Heyndrickxia acidicola: one gene and its partner. The protein of the gene in region 1 interacts with the protein of each later gene in a pairwise test. Links are inferred from orthologs where the notes say so. Each region holds a gene or a part of one and is shown in the gene's direction. Other genes may lie near its edges. The genes, in order: def and asd.

The links.
Region 2: the proteins of def (region 1) and asd interact in binary tests that used the Escherichia coli proteins (3 or more experiments, as listed by UniProt). The link is inferred for Heyndrickxia acidicola from one-to-one orthologs.

What each region holds. Positions count from the first base shown.
Region 1 is NZ_KV440953.1:1,752,995-1,762,183, reverse strand. What follows is about bases 574-3,516. They hold def (peptide deformylase), read left to right. Parts: upstream 574-1,773; coding sequence 1,774-2,259; downstream 2,260-3,516. Other genes in these bases: rsmB (16S rRNA (cytosine(967)-C(5))-methyltransferase RsmB), read left to right, coding at 3,202-3,516; fmt (methionyl-tRNA formyltransferase), read left to right, coding at 2,256-3,212; priA (primosomal protein N'), read left to right, coding at 574-1,735. Outside these bases: more of priA, read left to right, coding at 1-573; more of rsmB, read left to right, coding at 3,517-4,539; dual-specificity RNA methyltransferase RlmN, read left to right, coding at 4,542-5,636; A5N88_RS08255 (Stp1/IreP family PP2C-type Ser/Thr phosphatase), read left to right, coding at 5,642-6,403; pknB (Stk1 family PASTA domain-containing Ser/Thr kinase), read left to right, coding at 6,397-8,370; rsgA (ribosome small subunit-dependent GTPase A), read left to right, coding at 8,392-9,189. UniProt on the Escherichia coli protein: Removes the formyl group from the N-terminal Met of newly synthesized proteins. Requires at least a dipeptide for an efficient rate of reaction. N-terminal L-methionine is a prerequisite for activity but the enzyme has broad specificity at other positions.
Region 2 is NZ_KV440953.1:1,647,916-1,658,806, reverse strand. What follows is about bases 7,890-10,787. They hold asd (aspartate-semialdehyde dehydrogenase), read left to right. Parts: upstream 7,890-8,764; coding sequence 8,765-9,811; downstream 9,812-10,787. Other genes in these bases: dapG (aspartate kinase), read left to right, coding at 9,903-10,787; A5N88_RS07740 (dipicolinate synthase subunit B), read left to right, coding at 7,890-8,408. In the rest of the region: ribF (bifunctional riboflavin kinase/FAD synthetase), read left to right, coding at 1-198; rpsO (30S ribosomal protein S15), read left to right, coding at 321-590; pnp (polyribonucleotide nucleotidyltransferase), read left to right, coding at 991-3,111; A5N88_RS07765 (polysaccharide deacetylase family protein), read left to right, coding at 3,393-4,388; A5N88_RS07760 (M16 family metallopeptidase), read left to right, coding at 4,546-5,778; A5N88_RS07755 (YlmC/YmxH family sporulation protein), read left to right, coding at 5,984-6,229; dpaA (dipicolinic acid synthetase subunit A), read left to right, coding at 6,913-7,815; more of A5N88_RS07740, read left to right, coding at 7,812-7,889; more of dapG, read left to right, coding at 10,788-10,891.

The sequences.
Region 1 (9,189 bases):
AACGGCTTCTTCTGTCATTCGTGGATTGGTCCAAAAAGGTTTTTTGAGGGAAATAAATGAGGAGGTTTACAGAGATCCTTACGAACACCATACGTTTTATAAAACAGAGGCCCTGCCGCTTACCACGGATCAGCAAAAAGCCATAAAGCCTATTTTAGAGTCTATTGACAGTGAAATAAGTGAAACCTTTCTTTTATATGGCGTTACCGGAAGCGGAAAAACGGAAATCTATCTCCAATCGATACAAAAAGTGCTGAATGAGGGGAAAGAAGCCATTGTGCTTGTTCCTGAAATTTCTTTAACCCCCCAAATGGTCCACCGCTTTAAAAGCCGGTTTGGAAGTGATGTGGCGGTCCTGCACAGCGGTTTATCAGTGGGGGAAAAATATGATGAATGGCGCAAGATAGAAAGAAAAGAAGCAAGAGTGGTGGTCGGGGCCAGATCGGCTATATTTGCCCCTTTGGAGAATATAGGAATTATTATTATAGATGAAGAGCATGAAAACAGCTATAAACAAGAGGAAAACCCGCGGTACCATGCCAGGGATGTCGCGATTCACAGAAGCATTACCCACCAATGCCCGGTTATACTGGGTAGTGCTACTCCTTCTCTCGAAACCTTTGCCAGAGCCCAAAAAGGAATATATACACTTTTAACCCTACCGAAAAGAATGAATAACCAGTCCCTCCCCAAGGTATCCATCATTGACATGCGGGAGGAACTTCGAAGCGGAAACCGGTCAATGTTTTCAACAGATTTATTTGACAAACTTCAGGACCGATTAGAAAAAAAGGAACAAACTGTGCTTTTTCTTAATAAAAGAGGACATTCTTCCTTTGTTATGTGCAGGGATTGCGGATATGTGCTTCAATGCCCTGATTGCGATATTTCGCTGACATACCATCGCCACTCCAACCAAATGAAATGCCATTATTGCGGGTACGAATGCTACGTTCCAAACACATGTCCTGAATGTAACAGTGATCACATCCGATACTTTGGAACAGGCACGCAAAAAGTCGAAGAGGAGCTGGGAAAACTATTGCCGCAGGCTCGAGTTATCCGGATGGATGTCGACACAACAAGCCGAAAAGGTGCCCATGAAAAACTATTAACCCAGTTTGAAGAAGGAAAAGCCGATATTTTGCTCGGTACTCAAATGATAGCAAAAGGCTTGGATTTTCCTAACATCACCTTAGTAGGTGTTCTCAGTGCAGATACGATGCTTCATCTTCCTGATTTCCGATCTTCAGAGAAGACGTTTCAACTGCTTACCCAGGTAAGCGGGAGAGCAGGAAGGCATGATAAAGAGGGAGAAGTAATCATTCAAACCTATTCTCCTGAGCACTACAGTATAGAGCTTGCAGGATTGCATGATTATGACTCTTTTTATCATAGAGAAATGCAAATGAGGAAGCTTGGATCCTATCCTCCTTTTTATTTCATGGCATTGGTTACTGTTTCACATGAAGATCTAACCAAAACCCTTGGTGTCACAGATAAAATCACGAAATTCATCCAAAAGCGTTTGAGCAGCCAGGCAGTCATTTTAGGGCCAGTTGCTTCACCAATCTCGCGGATCAAGAATAGATATCGATATCAATGTCTGATAAAATACAAACGGGAACCAGAATTACCCTCTGCTTTAAAGGCTGTGCTGGAGCATTTTCAGCAAAACAAGAATTCTGAAGGATTAACCATTTCGGTTGATGTCAATCCTTATATGATGATGTAATGAAAGAAAACCTATTTGAGTGAAAAGAGGGAATTTAAGTGGCTATACTGCCCATTGTAAAATATCCGGACAGTATTCTTGAGAAAGAATGCAAGCCGGTTACGCAATTTGATAAAAAGCTTAAAACATTAGTAAATGATATGTATGAAACCATGCTTGCTGCAGATGGAGTTGGACTTGCGGCACCTCAAATTGGTGTTGGCCAGCAAATTGCTGTAGTTGATATAGGAGAGGATATTGGCAGGCTGGATCTTATCAATCCTGTCATATTGAAAACCTCCGGAGAACAAACCGATGTAGAAGGATGCCTTAGCTTTCCAGGTTTATACGGAACCGTTTCCCGTCCTTATTATGTGAAGGTACAAGCCCAGGATGTGAAAGGCAGGACTTTTATAGTAGAAGCGGAAGACTATCTGGCCAGAGCTATTCAGCATGAAATCGATCATTTACATGGTATTTTATTTACTTCTCTTGTACTGAAATATATTAAGGAAGAAGATATAGAAGGGTTTGACAGCGAATGACAAAGATTGTTTTTATGGGGACACCTGATTTCTCCGTTCCAGTATTACAGAAACTAATAGAAGATGGATATGAAGTCATTGCGGCTGTCACACAGCCAGATCGTCCTGTGGGCCGCAAGAGAATCATGACTCCTCCTCCTGTAAAAGAAGAAGCTGTAAAAAGAGGGATACCTGTTTATCAGCCGGAAAAATTAAGGAAATCCGAGGAACTCAAGGAAATTATTGCACTTGGAGCAGATTTGATTGTAACGGCGGCATACGGCCAAATTCTTCCAAAAGAATTATTGGACGCACCTGCTCTTGGCTGTATCAACGTGCATGCATCCCTGCTCCCAGAGCTTAGAGGTGGGGCGCCGGTCCATTATGCGATCATGCAGGGTAAAGAAAAAACGGGAATTACCATTATGTACATGGTGGAAAAATTAGATGCAGGTAATATAATCAGTCAGGTGGAGGTTCCAATTGAAGAAGAGGACCATGTCGGGATTCTCTTTGAAAAATTAAGCATCGCCGGTGCAGAGCTTTTATCCAGAACATTGCCTGACATCATTAGTAGAAAAAATCAGTCGATTCCACAGGATGAAGAAAAAGCAACGTTTGCTTCTAATATAAAAAGAGAACAGGAGAAAATTGATTGGACGAAATCCGGAGAGGAAATCTATAATCATATCCGTGGACTACACCCATGGCCTGTAGCCTATACAACGTTAGGTGGTAGTACGCTGAAAGTTTGGTGGGGAGAAAAGTATGCCCTGTCCAGCCAGAAGGAACCTGGTGTGGTAACCCAGATCATGAAGGATGGGTTTATCGTGTCAACAGGAAATGGAACCGGCATAAAAATTACGGACCTCCAGCCGGCCGGAAAAAAAAGAATGACTGCAGAACAATTCTTAAATGGTACAGGTGCCGGACTGACAGCCGGTACTAAGCTGGGTGATATGGATGGCCAATAAAATAATGAATGTAAGAGAAGCGGCTCTTGAGGTAATACAGGCTGTTGAAAAAAATCAGTCATACAGTAATCTGCTTTTAAATCATGTAATTGAAACCTCCCGTCTGTCAAGCCCTGATAAAGGCTTGCTGACAGAAATTACCTATGGAACTTTGCAAAGAAAATATACCCTTGATTATTTTTTAAAGCCATTTTTGAAAAAGAAAGTGGAAAGCTGGGTACAAAATTTATTACGCCTATCTCTTTACCAGATGATATACTTAGATAAAATTCCTGATCGTGCCGTTTTATTTGAAGCAGTAGAAATAGCTAAAAAACGCGGGCATAGGGGAATTTCCGGAATGGTAAATGGCGTTTTAAGGGCTGTCCAAAGAGAAGGGGTACGTTCTCTTGATTTAATCAAGGATCCAGTTGAAAGACTTTCGATTGAGACAAGCCATCCATTATGGATGGTAAAAAGATGGACATCGCAGTTTGGTTTCGAAAAGACGAAGAAAATGTGTGAAGCCAATCTCCTTGCGCCTTTGCAAACTGCAAGGGTCAATTTAACCAGGACAACACGTGAAGAAGCTCTTGAGCTGCTTACGGAGGAAGGTTACCAGGTTCAAGGGAGTGTTTTCATTCCGGAAGCAATTCAATCTCTTAAAGGCAATCTTGCCCATTCACAAGCATTTAAAAATGGGTTAATCACAATTCAGGATGAAAGCTCCATGATGGTTGCTTATGCTTTAAATATTTTACCGGGACAGCATATACTTGATTGCTGTGCTGCCCCTGGCGGAAAAACGGCTCATATTGCTGAAAAGCTGAATAAAACTGGCGATGTGACAGCTCTTGATTTACATGAACATAAAGTTAAACTCATACAGGAAAATGCATCCCGTTTAGGGTTGGATAACATAAATGCAATGGCTTTAGACAGCCGGAAGGCAGGGGAGTGCTTTAAAGAAAACTCCTTTGACCGCGTTTTAGTAGACGCACCATGCTCAGGCCTTGGAGTATTGAGAAGAAAGCCTGATATAAAATATCGGAAAAGCTTAGAGGATATGGAACAGCTTCAAAAGATTCAGCAGGAAATCCTGCACCAGGCAGCAAAACTGCTGAAAGAAAACGGCTTGATGGTTTACAGTACCTGTACAGTTGATAAACTGGAAAATGAAAGTACTGTAGAGGCATTTCTTGATAAACACGAGGACTTTGAGCTTTATTCATTAAATGTTCCTGAACCAATCAAACCATTTGTCAAACAAAACATGCTTCAAATCTTCCCTCAGGATTTTGGAGGAGACGGATTTTTCATAGCATGCTTTAGAAAGAAGGGTAATTAACAATGGAAGAAACAAAAGTAACAAAAAGAAAGAAAGTAAATGAACAACCGGCTATTTCCTCTATCTATTCTTTGAGTCTGGATGAGCTGAAGCAATGGCTGACCGAGAATGGGGAAAAAAGCTTTAGAGCCGCTCAAATTTATGATTGGCTTTATCAAAAAAGAGCAACAAGCTTTGATGACATGAGCAATTTATCCAAGCAGCTGCGAGATAAATTAAATAATAGTTTTACTATTACGACGTTAAATACCATTATCCAGCAAACATCAGCCGACGGAACGATGAAGTTTTTGTTTGAGCTTCATGACGGTTATTCTATTGAAACAGTTTTAATGAGGCATGAATATGGTAATTCTATATGTGTAACTACACAAGTAGGCTGCAGAATTGGCTGTACTTTCTGTGCTTCTACCTTAGGCGGGCTTAAAAGGCATCTGCAGGCTGGAGAAATTGTTGCACAGGTTGTAAAGGTACAGCAGGCACTGGATGAATTAAATGAACGTGTGAGCTCTATTGTTGTAATGGGAATTGGCGAGCCTTTCGACAACTATGACCAGCTTATGAAATTTTTGCGCATTGTAAACAGCAAGGATGCATTAAATATTGGAGCGCGCCATATTACAGTATCAACTAGTGGAATTGTACCAAAAATTTATACATTTGCAGATGAAGATATTCAAATTAACTTTGCGATATCTCTTCATGCACCCAATTCAGAGCTTCGCTCAAAATTAATGCCGATTAACAGGGCATACAAACTGCCTGATTTAATTGAAGCAGTAAAATATTATAATGAAAAAACAGGCAGACGCGTTACTTTTGAATATGGTTTGTTTGGAAATGTAAACGACCAGGTAGAGCATGCTGAAGAGCTTGCAAGGTTAATAAAAGACTTGAAATGCCATGTGAATTTAATTCCGGTAAATTATGTACCGGAGCGCGACTATGTACGTACACCTAAGAGCCAAATCTTCAAATTTGAAAAAACCCTCAAAGAACGGGGCGTAAACGTTACGATCAGACGGGAGCAGGGATCCGATATTGATGCTGCCTGCGGACAGCTCCGTGCGAAGGAACGCAAAGAAGAAACGAGGTGACGTCTATGGAGTCTGTTTTTAAAACAGACATCGGAAAAGTTCGTCAGCATAATGAGGACAGCGGCGGAATTTTCACCAGTAAAAAGGGTGACCGGCTTGCCATTGTAGCAGATGGCATGGGCGGTCACAATGCTGGCGATGTTGCAAGTGAGATGACAGTGAAATTATTTAAAGATCGCTTTGAAAACACAGAGGAAATGCAGAGTCCTGAACAAGCTGAAAATTGGCTGAAAGATAAAATCTCTGAAATTAATCAGGCTGTTTACCTGCATGCACAAAATCATAAAGAGTGTGAAGGGATGGGAACAACGGTTGTTGCGGCAGTTTGTACCGATCATTTCACGACCATTGCCAATATAGGTGACAGCCGTTGTTATATTCTAAATGAAAATGGATTTAAACAGCTCACAGATGATCATACTTTAGTGAACGAACTAGTTAAAACGGGACAGATCACAAAAGAAGATGCCGAGCATCATCCCAGAAAAAATCTTATTTTAAAAGCGCTTGGAACAGAAGACAGCATTCGAGCTGATTTCCTTACGATTATCCATGAAGAAGGAGATTATCTTTTGCTTTGTTCAGATGGGCTTTCTAATAAGGTATCAGAGCAATCCATGCAGAAAATCCTGTTAGAGGAAATGCCCCTTTCGGAAAAGGCCGATAAATTGATTACAATGGCCAACCAAAATGGCGGGGAAGATAATATAACGCTTATCATCATTCAATTTGCTCCGAATAATGAAAGCGGGTGTAATGAATGCTGATTGGCAGACGTGTAAATGACCGCTATAAGATTCTTAGAATGATTGGCGGCGGCGGAATGGCAAAGGTTTACCTTGCCAGAGACATGATTTTGGACAGGGATGTTGCGGTAAAGATTCTGCGCTTAGATTTTGCAAATGAACCGGAATTTATTCATCGTTTTCAAAGAGAAGCCCAATCTGCTACAAGCCTGGTTCATCCTAATATCGTAAGTGTATACGATGTTGGAGAAGAAGATGACATATACTACATTGTAATGGAATACGTAGAAGGGATGACTTTAAAGCAATACATACAACAGCATTACCCTATTTCAGTTGAAAAATCCTTGGATATTATGGGACAGCTTGCTTCAGCTATTTCACATGCCCACCATAATCACATTATCCATCGGGATATAAAGCCGCATAACATTTTGCTGGACCACAGCGGCAATGTAAAAATCACTGATTTTGGGATAGCGATGGCACTAACTTCTACTTCAATTACCCAAACCAATTCTGTTCTTGGTTCAGTCCATTATTTATCTCCTGAACAGGCGCGTGGAGGTATGGCTACAAGAAAATCGGATATTTACTCACTCGGAATCGTTATGTTCGAATTATTGACAGGCAGACTCCCTTTTTCTGGCGAATCTGCAGTTGCAATCGCTCTAAAACATTTGCAAACAGAAACTCCTTCTCCAAAAAGATGGAATTCAAGCATTCCTCAAAGTGTGGAGAACATAATTTTAAAATCAACTGCCAAAGATCCTTTCATGAGGTATGATTCAGTTGAAGAAATGGCAGAAGACATACATACTGCCCTTGATCCGGAACGCATTAATGAAAACAAGTTTGAGATCCCTGCTGATGATGAGGTGACAAAAGCAGTCCCTATTATAACTGGCTCACTTGAAGGCTCGGATAAGGATGCAACACTCGTACATTCAAAGGCTGAAATGAACGAGTCAAATAAGAACTTCCCCCATGATCAGAATGGGAAGGATAAAAAGAAAAAACGGCGGAAATGGCCCTGGGTTTTACTTATCATCCTTTTGCTGTTTCTTATCGCGGGTGTTTTGGGAGCAGTTCTGGTTCCAAAAATGATGAGTCCAAAGTCAGTTGCCGTTCCTGATGTTGCAAACGATAGTTTAAAAGATGCTATGACATCTATTGTTTCCTCAGGTCTTAAGGTCGGTGATACGATTAATGCACCTAATAATAGCGTTGATAACGGACACGTTATAAAAACCGACCCCGCATCAGGTTCGTCGGTTAGTGATGGTACTTCCGTTGATCTGTATGTCAGTACTGGTAAAGAAAAAACGGAGCTGTCGGATTATACCGGGAGGTCGTATGATGATATTGTCAATCTCCTGAAACCCTTGAATTTTAAAAGTATTAATGAAAATGAAACAACAGATGATGCACCGGCAGGAACCATCATCTCCCAAACACCAGCTGCAGGTCAAGAGGTAGTTCCTGGAGATACTGATTTGACTTTTACCGTCAGCAAGGGGCCTGAAAAAATTCCTGTGGCTGATTTAAGCGACTATACGGCTAAAGATTTAAGTGATTATTCACAGTCAACAGGTCTGTTAATTAATATGACTGCGGAGGAAAATTCCGATACAGTAAAAGAGGGCCATGTGATTTCTCAGGATCCAAAAGCAGGTACTCAGCTTGAAAAGGGAGATACTGTTCAAGTAGTGATGTCTAAAGGTCCTAAGGAACTGCCGCCTAAAACAGTTGATAAGGAAATTACCATTCCTTATGAGCCTACTAAACAGGGGGAGCCTCAGGAAGTCCAAATTTTTATAGAAGATATGAACAATGATATTTCTGAACCGTATGAGACGTTTCAAATCACCAGCACGACGACTAAAAAATTGCAGCTTACAGTAGAACAAGGAAAAAAAGCGTATTATAAGGTGATGAGGGATAACACGGTTATTGCCGGAGAAACGGTAAATTATCCTGACAGCTAAAAATTTTAGAGGAGTGAACCAATGCCGGAAGGAAAAATAATTAAAGCACTGAGCGGATTTTACTACGTTTTGGATAACGAAAAAGTTATACAATGCAGAGGCAGAGGTGTTTTTAGAAAAAATAAAATTACCCCCTTGGTCGGAGATTACGTTGTTTACCAGGCTGATAACGATCGTGAGGGTTATTTGATGGAAATAAAGGAGAGAACGAATGAACTCGTACGTCCTCCGATAGCCAATGTAGATCAGGCCATTCTCGTTTTTTCTGCAAAAGAACCTGATTTCAGCACCTCTTTGCTTGACCGTTTTTTAGTCATAGTAGAATCTAATAATATTGAGCCGATTATATGCATTTCCAAATTGGATCTCCTAACCGAAGAAGAAAAAGCAGATTTAGAGAAAAAAGCAAGGGATTATGAGATAATAGGATACCAGGTGGTTCGGACATCAGCAAAAACAGATGCAGGAATGAAGGATATCCTGCCTTTGCTAAAAGGTATGACAAGCGTGGTGGCAGGGCAATCCGGTGTTGGGAAATCGTCAATGCTGAATGCGTTAAATACAAATCTTCAGTTGAAGACAAGCATGATTTCCTCTCATTTAGGAAGAGGAAAGCATACCACTAGGCATGTAGAGTTAATTGAGGTTGCGGATGGCCTGGTTGCGGACACACCTGGTTTCAGCGCACTTGAACTCGATTCTCTAGAAGCTGATCAACTGGGAGACTGTTTCCCAGAGATGGTAAAAAGGAGCTCAGAATGCAAGTTTCGCGGATGCCTCCATTTAAACGAACCCAAGTGTGCTGTGAAGGCAGCAGTT
Region 2 (10,891 bases), 110 kb from region 1 along the record:
AATCCTGAAGAGTATTCTCAAACCGTGGAGGTCTATATTATAGATTTTGATCGCTCTATCTATGGAGAGGAAATTGAAATAGAGTGGCATCTGCGCATAAGAGATGAAAAGAAATTCAATGGAATAGAAGAATTAAAAGCGCAAATTTCCAAAGATAAAGAGACCGCAATAGAATACTTTAAAAAAATACAGGATTAGACTTGTTTTTTAACACTAATAGTAGTATTCTAATACAGTATGATGAACCTTTGCTTGGCAAGTCGAGTCACCGACGCTTGCTCGGTAATAGGGGATTAAAATAGATTTTGGAGGTGAAACGGATGGCGATTTCTCAAGAGCGTAAAAACGAAATCATCAACCAATATAAAGTTCATGAAACTGATACTGGTTCTGCAGAGGTACAAATTGCTGTACTTACTGAAGATATCAACAACCTGAATGATCACTTACGCGTTCATAAGAAAGATCATCACTCACGTCGTGGTCTTTTGAAAATGGTAGGTAAACGTCGTAACCTATTAACTTACCTGCGTAACAAAGATGTTCAACGTTATCGTGAATTGATTAACAAACTTGGCCTACGTCGTTAATTTGAAGTAGCTATAAAAGAAAAAGCGGGATTTTTTCCCGCTTTTTTGTTAGCATAAAAAGAGTATTCGTAAAATCTATTTTCATGCATGATGTGATTCAGCTTACTGTGTGTAATCAAATGTCGAAAAACCATACATAATAAGATTTCAAGCAGTGCTTCAGCTGGAATTAAGTGCTCTTATTCAACCATTTCCCGCCTCTTTCGTTTTAAAAAAGAATTAGCTGGAGATGAATTGAGAATGGGGAAATTGGAAAAAATAAAAAGTATTTACAGTGTTTTTTAGGAAGTAATGATAAAAGCCTTTTTCTCAATGTAAAAAGTTTTTATATTTTAATGTATATGACAAACACTTTTATCTATGAAAAAATAAAGTAAGTGTTTTCGAAAGGAGTTTAAACATGCCACAAGGAGAGAAACATACTTTTTCCATGGATTGGGCTGGCCGGGATTTAACAGTTGAAATCGGTCAATTAGCTAAGCAGGCAAATGGTGCTGTTATTGTCCGCTACGGCGATACTGCGGTTTTAAGCACAGCAACAGCTTCAAAAGAACCAAAAACTGTAGACTTTTTCCCTCTTACAGTAAATTACGAGGAAAGATTATATGCGGTAGGTAAAATTCCGGGAGGATTCATTAAAAGAGAAGGCCGTCCTAGTGAAAAAGCCATTCTGGCAAGCCGTTTAATCGACCGTCCAATCCGCCCGCTTTTTGCAGACGGATTCCGTAACGAAGTACAAGTTGTCAGTATGGTAATGAGTGTAGACCAAAACTGTCCTTCTGACATGGCGGCAATGTTTGGTTCATCCTTAGCTCTATCTGTTTCCGATATTCCATTTCAAGGCCCAATTGCAGGTGTAATCGTCGGCCGGATAAACGATGAGTTCGTCATTAATCCTACGGTTGAACAATTGGAAAAAAGTGATATGCATTTAACCGTTGCCGGAACGAAAGATGCTATCAACATGGTTGAAGCGGGTGCAAACGAAGTGCCGGAAGAAGTAATGCTGGAAGCTATTATGTTCGGACACGATGAAATTAAAAAGCTGATTGCTTTCCAGGAAGAAATTGCTGCTCAAATCGGAAAAGAAAAAATGGCTTTCAGCCTGTATGAGCTTGATCCCGTACTGGAAAAAGAAGTTCGTGCTATGTGCGAGACCGAGCTGAACCAGGCAATTCAGGTTCAAGAGAAACATGCTCGAGAAGAGGCAATTCAGGAAGTAAAAGCAAAGGTTGTTTCTGAATTTGAAGAACACGAAGGCATAGATGAGGAACAATTAAAACAAGTTAAGGCGATCTTAGGGAAGCTGGTTAAAGCTGAAGTGCGCCGCTTGATTACAGAAGAAAAAGTTCGTCCTGATGGCCGCAGTATAGATGAAATTCGTCCGCTTTCTTCTGAAGTGGGAATACTGCCAAGAACACATGGATCTGGACTTTTCACACGCGGACAAACGCAAGCATTAAGCGTGTGTACATTAGGTGCCCTTGGAGATGTTCAAATTCTTGACGGATTGGGTGTTGAGGAATCCAAGCGGTTTATGCACCATTATAATTTCCCTTCTTTCAGCGTAGGGGAAACGGGACCAATGAGGGGTCCTGGACGACGTGAAATCGGACACGGAGCACTTGGTGAGAGAGCCCTTGAACCAATTATTCCGAATGAAAAAGACTTTCCATACACGATCCGCCTAGTATCAGAAGTACTTGAATCGAATGGTTCAACATCACAGGCAAGTATTTGCGGAAGCACGCTCGCATTAATGGATGCCGGTGTACCAATCAAGGCACCTGTAGCAGGCATTGCAATGGGCCTTGTGAAATCAGGAGAGCATTATAGCATTTTAACAGATATCCAGGGGATGGAAGACCATCTTGGGGATATGGATTTTAAAGTGGCAGGAACGGAAAAGGGAGTAACAGCCCTTCAAATGGACATTAAAATAGAAGGACTATCCCGTCAAATTCTTGAGGAAGCTCTACAGCAGGCTAAACGCGGCCGTATGGAAATTCTAAAATCTATGATGGCAACGATCAGTCAGCCGAGAAACCAGCTGTCTGCATACGCTCCGAAAATCTTAACGATGACAATTAACCCTGATAAAATCAGAGATGTTATTGGACCAAGCGGAAAGCAAATCAATAAAATTATTGAGGATACAGGCGTTAAGATTGACATTGAACAGGATGGCACCATTTTCATTTCGTCAACCGATGAAGACATGAACAAAAAAGCTAGAAAAATCATTGAAGATATTGTACGTGAAGTTGAAATTGGCCAAATTTACTTAGGTAAAGTAAAACGAATTGAGAAATTTGGCGCTTTTGTTGAAATCTTCAATGGTAAAGATGGACTTGTTCATATTTCTGAACTGGCTGAAGAGCGGGTTCGAAAAGTGGAGGATGTCTTGAAAATTGGTGATGAGGTCTTAGTAAAGGTTATTGAAATTGATAACCAGGGCAGAGTCAACCTTTCAAGAAAAGCAGTTCTTAAAGAACAAAGTGAAAAAGAAAAGCAGGAATAAGTCAGGCTATGACCTGGCTTTTTTAATGTATAAGAAAGAATAAAATTTTTTATTAGGCTCTTTTCGTAAACTTTGTTTCTATTGGGCACAGTAATATCATTATTAATATGTGTTCAGTATTAAAACTTGTGAAGAGCTTACGAAAAGATGCTACGAATACAGACAACAAACGGAATGATCTCTTGTACATAATGTAAAAATCGATGTGAAAGCAGCCTTTATTAAATAGTTCTACCTTGTCCCCATTCTTCATATTTTTAAGAAGAAGGAGGGAACATAAGGTGAAAAATACAAAAAACTTGATTGCTTTTGCTCTGATTGCTATTCTTACAATTGTAATGGTTCAAAATCCCATTATTAATAATTATATTTCATTACTGAAGGGACAGGCTGTTAATACAGCAGCTGTACATACTGAGCTTTACGAGAAAATTGAGGAAGAAGCTCCTCATTATAACATCCCTCCGAAAGATGCTGTAATAGATCCTGTTTGGAGAGCAACACCTGGATATAATGGTATTCAAGTGGATGTAAATGCATCTTATAAAAAAATGAAGAAAAGCAATCGATTTGACCCTCACAAACTGGTCTTTAAGCAGATCCCTCCAAAAATACACTTGGATGATCTGGATGCCTCTCCTATTTACAGAGGGTACCCTGAAAAGCCGATGGTCAGCTTCTTAATTAATGTTGCTTGGGGAAATGAATATCTGCCAAAAATATTATCTACATTGAAAAAGTATAATGTTCATGCTACCTTCTTCCTGGAAGGCCGCTGGGTAAAAGAAAATCCAGAGCTTGCCAAAATGATTGTGGATGGCGGTAATGAAGTAGGGAACCATTCCTATACCCATCCAGATATGAAAACGCTGGCTTCCGAACAGGTGCGTGAACAGTTAATCAAAACCAATCAGGTGATTGAAGCAACTACAGGGAAGAAAGTGAAATGGTTTGCTCCTCCAAGCGGAAGCTACAGAGATGAGGTTGTTAAAATAGCTGATTCTCTGGATATGAGCACCATTATGTGGACTGTTGATACAATCGATTGGCAAAAGCCTTCTGCAGATGTTCTTGTTCAAAGGGTTCTAAAGAAGGTAGGCCCTGGATCTATGATTTTAATGCATCCTACAAAATCGACCGCAGACGGTCTGGAAACATTGATTAAAGACATTAAAAAGCGCAATCTGCGTATTGGGACGGTATCAAGACTTTTGGATGAAGAGCGGATTGTAAAAATGGATGGAGGACCTTCCAGTAGTCTGCAAAATGGGGAATAAATAAGGTCTTGCTTAGCTTTGGGTCATAAAGTCAGAGAGGGCAAGCCGGTTATAAGAAATGGAATGGTTGGGATATTTGCCATGGATAATGGGTAAACCAACCATATCCAGCAATGTTTGCATCTAAGCGATGGCACTAAACAAGGAGGAAACGACTATGATAAAAAAATATACTTGCCAAAACGGACTTAGAATCGTACTAGAAGAAATTCCTACTGTTCGCTCGGTAGCCATCGGTATTTGGGTAGGAACCGGTTCAAGGGATGAAGGACTAAAGAATAATGGTATATCCCATTTTTTAGAGCATATGTTCTTTAAGGGCACAAAAACAAGAAGTGCCAGGGACATTGCAGAAGCATTTGATTCCATTGGGGGGCAGGTAAATGCATTTACTTCCAAGGAATATACTTGTTATTATGCAAAAGTTCTAGACAACCATTCTCAATTTGCTCTTGAAATTCTGGCAGATATGTTTTTCCATTCAGAGTTTGTTGAAGAAGAGCTTAAAAAAGAAAAAAATGTAGTATTTGAAGAAATTAAAATGTATGAGGATACTCCGGATGATATTGTCCATGACTTATTAGGAAAAGCCATTTATGAAGACCATTCTCTTGGGTATCCAATCCTGGGTACAGAAGAAACATTGGAAACCTTCAACAGTGAAACGCTGCATAAATACATGCATGACATGTACACGCCTGATCGTGTGGTCATTTCAGTTGCAGGAAATGTTTCCGAATCCTTTATTAAACTAATTGAAGCTTTATTTGGGAGCTATCAAGGCGGAAAAGAATCTGTTGATACATCACAGCCGATCTTTCATGCCAACCAAATTGTCAAGAAAAAGGATACAGAACAGGCACATTTATGCCTTGGATTTGAAGGCCTTGCGATAGGGCATAAAGAAATCTACGATCTGATTGTTCTTAACAATATTCTTGGCGGCAGCATGTCTTCGAGGCTTTTCCAGGAGGTCCGTGAACAAAGGGGACTTGCCTATTCTGTATTTTCTTATCATTCCTCTTATAAAGACACAGGCATGGTGACTATCTATGGGGGTACCGGTGCAAAACAGTTAAATCAGCTATTTGAAACTATTCAAATGACGCTGGATGAATTTAAAAGAGAGGGAGTTACAGATAGAGAGGTCCATAATTGTAAAGAACAATTAAAAGGAAATCTTATGCTGAGTCTTGAAAGCACAAATAGCCGAATGAGCCGCAATGGGAAAAATGAGCTTTTATTAGGCAAACATCGTTCACTGGATGAAGTGGTGGAAGAGATTGACCGGGTAACAGTTAATAATATAAATCAACTGGCAAATAAAATTTTCACTGATAAATATTCCATCTCGCTGGTCAGCCCGGACGGCAAACTTCCAAAAGCTTAATGAGACTTCTTTGAAAAATTTCATTCTAAAATATTCATACGAGCTATACATTGATAGTAGAGCTGTCTTATTGCAGCAGGTGAATATTTTTTTGCAGGCAGCTTGAAGGAGAGTCCGCTGAATCTGGTCTTGGGATTCACGTATGAAGGGGCTTTTCGGAAAAGCTGCTTTTTGAATGGCATTTTCAAAAATTAGGAGGGGTATCATGCGCTTAAGCGAGCTGAGCGGTAAAGAAATAGTTGATTTTAAAAAGGCGGAAAAATTAGGAGTCCTGGGACAGACAGATCTTGAAATTAATGAAAGCACAGGTCACATCCATACACTTATTATTCCAAGTGGTAAATGGATGCGTAAACAAAGCTCCGAGATAAGAGTCCCATGGAAACAAATAAGAACAATAGGTTCTGATATGATTATACTGGAAGTACCTGAAAATGAACTATTCAGATGAGGTTGGCTTATGCCAATCTTTTTTTTGTATTTTTTTAGACCTGGCTTTGTTAAATGACGCTGTTTTTTTAGTTCATACAGTCTTCCCGACCGCCCTCGTAAAACAAAATACCTGCAGCAGAAATCGACCAGCAGGAAAATTAGAGCGCTCCACCGTATCTCTGTTAGATCCTGGAATAGAAACGAGTCCAATGTTGATTGAAGCGAAAGGCACGAGACTCCTGCGGGAAAAGCTGGCCAAAGGGAGACCCCACAGGAGCTTGCGATGAGGAGGCTCCCGGCCGCCCGCGGAAAGCGAGTGCCTGCAGCGGAAATCAACCAGCAGGATGATCAGGGCCTCTGTTAGAGCACGGAGAAACGAATCCTAAGGTGAATGAAGAGGAAGACACGAGGCTCACGCCCGCGGAAAGCGAGTGTCTCAAGTGCAAATCAACCAGCAGGAAGAAAGATGCTGAATCCAAGATCATCTGATATCATTGGACCTTTTGGGACATCCTCTACCTTTACTATAAAATGAGCTAAAATTGAACAGGAATCACATTAAAATTTAACACAGTCTTGGAACTTAAATAGTAATTCATCAAGTTTCTATAGATAGCCGTAAACAAAATTCACCGTTTAGCCGACTGCGCATAAGATGATGAGGTAAATACCCAATCAACATTGAAGAAGGTGGCCGTATTGATGTTGACAGGATTGCAGATTGCGGTGATCGGCGGGGATGCACGCCAGCTGGAAGTAATCCGTAAATTAGCAGAACTTGATTCAAAGCTTTCATTAATAGGATTTGAACAATTAGATCTTGTGTTTTCAGGTGTCAATAAAGAAAAGTTTAATGAAGTGGATTTTGCAGAAATTGATGCCATCATCCTACCAATAACCGGTACAAATTCAGAGGGCCAGGTTGAGTTGATCTTTTCCAATGAGGAGGTCATTTTATCGGAAGAAATATTATTAAAAACTCCTCCTTATTGCACGATTTTCACAGGAATCAGCAATTCATACTTAGACCAGCTTGCAAAGAGAACGAATCGGAGGCTAGTGAAATTATTTGAGCGTGATGATGTAGCCATATACAATTCTATACCAACTGTAGAAGGCACCATAATGATGGCTATTCAACATACTGAATTCACTATTCATAATTCACGGGTGGCTATACTGGGTCTTGGCAGGGTAGGCATGAGTGTAGCAAGAGCGTTCCACCATTTGGGAGCAAAAGTGAAAGTAGGTGCGAGGAGAACGGAACATCTCGCAAGGATAGCTGAAATGGGGCTCGATTCATTCCAATTGAGCGAGTTGGAAAATGAAGTCAGGGATATAGATATTTGTATAAATACTATCCCGCATTTGATAGTAAATGCCGCTGTTATTCAAAAAATGCCAACCCATACGCTCATTATAGACCTAGCATCAAAACCTGGCGGGACTGATTTTAGATATGCTGAGAAACGGGGAATTAAAGCTCTTTTGGCACCAAGCCTTCCTGGCATTGTGGCTCCTAAAACAGCAGGTCAGATATTGGGAAATGTGCTTGCTCAATTGCTGGAAGAAGATGTATTAAAGAGAAAGGAGAAAACGATATGAATGTAAAAGGAAAACGCATTGGATTTGGTTTGACAGGTTCACATTGCACATATGATGCCGTGTATCCAGAAATAAAAAAATTGGTTGATGCAGGTGCGGAAGTACGCCCAATCGTTACTTATACAGTCCAAAATACAGACACTCGTTTTGGAAATGGAGAGGACTGGGTAGAAAAAATTGAGGCAGCTACAGGGTTTAAGGTTATTAACACGATTGTGGACGCAGAGCCCCTCGGACCAAAGCTGCCCCTTGATTGCATGGTCATTGCTCCTATAACAGGGTATACCATGAGTAAATTGGCGAACGCTCTTACAGACTCTCCTGTCCTTATGGCAGCAAAAGCAACATTAAGAAATCTTAAGCCGGTTGTTCTTGGTATTTCTACTAATGATGCTTTGGGACTGAATGGCGTTAATTTAATGAGGCTAATGGCAACTAAAAATCTATATTTTGTTCCGTATGGCCAGGATGATCCTGTCAAAAAGCCTAATTCAATGGTAGCCCGTATGCCAATGCTGCTAGAAACAGTGGAAGCGGCCCTTGAAGGAAAACAGATCCAGCCGGTAATTGTTGAAAGATTTCGGGATGAGTAAGTAAATAATTTCCTGACACTCGCCAAAAAGGCGAGTTTTCTATTGTTTAGGATGATAAAGGAGTAAAGAGAAAATAGTATTGATTCTTTTTTTTATATGTTAAAATAGAAGAAGTTTTTATCATGCACATTTCGATTTTTTTCACGATGTGCCAATCTTTTTTGGTTTCACAGGCAATTATAGGAATCATTTTAGCCTTTGTCTTGCATGCAAGATCATAAAAGACAAAACATTAGCCTCAGAACCGTTAAGAAACAATTTAAAATAAAAAATACTTTATGAAATAAGAATGCAGTAGAAAAAATACATGAAGATGAATAATGTATAGGTAGGAAATATGGAAGGGGTATGCTTTTATGAAAGAAACAAGAGGGTTTCATGTAGCTGTTCTTGGTGCTACAGGAGCAGTTGGCCAGCAAATGATAAAAACTTTGGAACAACGTAATTTCCCTATTAAGAAGTTAACACTGCTTTCTTCTGCACGGTCTGCAGGAAAGGCTGTTAAATTTAAAGGTGAAAGCATACTAGTACAAGAAGCTAAACCTGAAAGCTTTGAGGGTGTAGATATTGCCCTTTTTAGTGCGGGGGGAAGTGTGTCCAAACAGATGGCACCTGAAGCAGTTAAGCGCGGTGCAATTGTTGTTGACAATACAAGTGCATTCCGTATGGATCCAGAAGTTCCTTTAGTGGTTCCTGAAGTAAATGAAGAGGATTTGAAAAATCACAATGGAGTTATTGCCAATCCGAATTGTTCAACGATTCAAATGGTGGTCGCTCTTGAGCCAATCCGAAAAGAATATGGCTTAAGCAAAGTGATTGTTTCGACCTATCAGGCAGTTTCAGGTGCAGGTTCAGCTGCTATTCAGGAATTAAAGGACCACACAAAGGCACTCCTTGCCGAAGAACCGTTTGAACCGAAAATACTGCCAGTAAAAAGTGATAAAAAACATTATCAGCTTGCTTTTAATGCAGTTCCGCAAATTGATGTGTTTACAGAGAATGGTTTTACCTACGAAGAAATGAAGATGATTAATGAAACCAAGAAGATAATGCATATGCCTAATCTTAAGGTGGCTGCTACTTGTGTAAGAATTCCTGTTGAGACAGGCCACTCTGAATCTGTATACTTTGAGGTGGAAAAGAATTCTGTAACTGTTTCGGATCTTCAAGGGATATTACTACAGGCAGATGGAGTGGTGCTTGAAGATGATCCTTCCAATCAGGTTTATCCAATGCCTGCCCATGCTGTTGGTAAAAATGATACATTTGTAGGCAGAATTCGCAAGGATCTAGATGAGGAAAATGGATTTCATATGTGGGTAGTTTCTGACAACCTATTAAAAGGGGCAGCCTGGAATTCAGTCCAAATTGCGGAAAGCCTTATTAAGCTGAACCTTGTATAATCATACTTTTTTAGCGCACGGCATTTAACTATTATATTTTCATGTCTGCATAAAGCGATTAGGCATTTAACTAATATATAGAGGTGTTAAAATGAAGTTAATTGTTCAGAAGTTTGGCGGGACCTCTGTAAGGGATGAGAGCAGCCGTCTTCTTGCTATCAATCATATTAAGGATGCATTAAAGGAAGGATACAAAGTAGTGGCAGTCGTTTCGGCAATGGGAAGAAAAGGAGAACCCTATGCGACGGATACATTATTATCTCTTGTAGGCAGTTCAAATACCCGTTTGAGCAGCAGGGAGCAGGACCTGCTGCTTTCCTGCGGCGAGGTGATTTCGAGTTTGGTGTTTTCCAATATGCTTTTAAATAAAGGGGTTAAGGCTGTATCATTAACAGGAGCGCAGGCAGGCTTCCGTACGAATGCCGAGCATACGAATGCAAAAATCATTGAAATGAAATGCGATCGCCTGAAAAAGGAACTAGAAGATCATGATGTTGTGGTCGTAGCTGGATTCCAGGGCGCTTCTAGGAACGGAGATGTAACAACGATTGGCCGGGGCGGCAGCGATACGTCTGCAGCGGCTTTGGGAGCTGCATTGAATGCAGAGTGGATCGATATCTTTACAGATGTGGACGGCATTATGACTGCAGATCCGAGGATAGCAGAAAATGCAAGAAAACTTCCCGTGGTCACTTATACGGAAGTATGTAATATGGCATATCAGGGAGCTAAAGTGATCCATCCACGGGCCGTAGAGATTGCTATGCAGGCGAAAGTCCCTATTCGCATCCGTTCAACCTATACAAACGATGTGGGTACCCTTGTTACATCCTTAAATAAACAAATGAAGGGAACCGATATCCGTGAAAGGATGGTAACAGGGATTGCCTACGTTCCAAACATTTCTCAGATTAAAGTATTTGCAAAAGACGGCCAATACAATTTACAGACTGAAGTCTTTAAGGCTATGGCCAGCGAATCCATTAGTGTAGATTTTATGAATATTTCTCCAACAGGTGTTGTCTATACGGTAGCTGCTGATGCTGTGGACCGGGCAGAAAAAATACTTGTTGATATGGG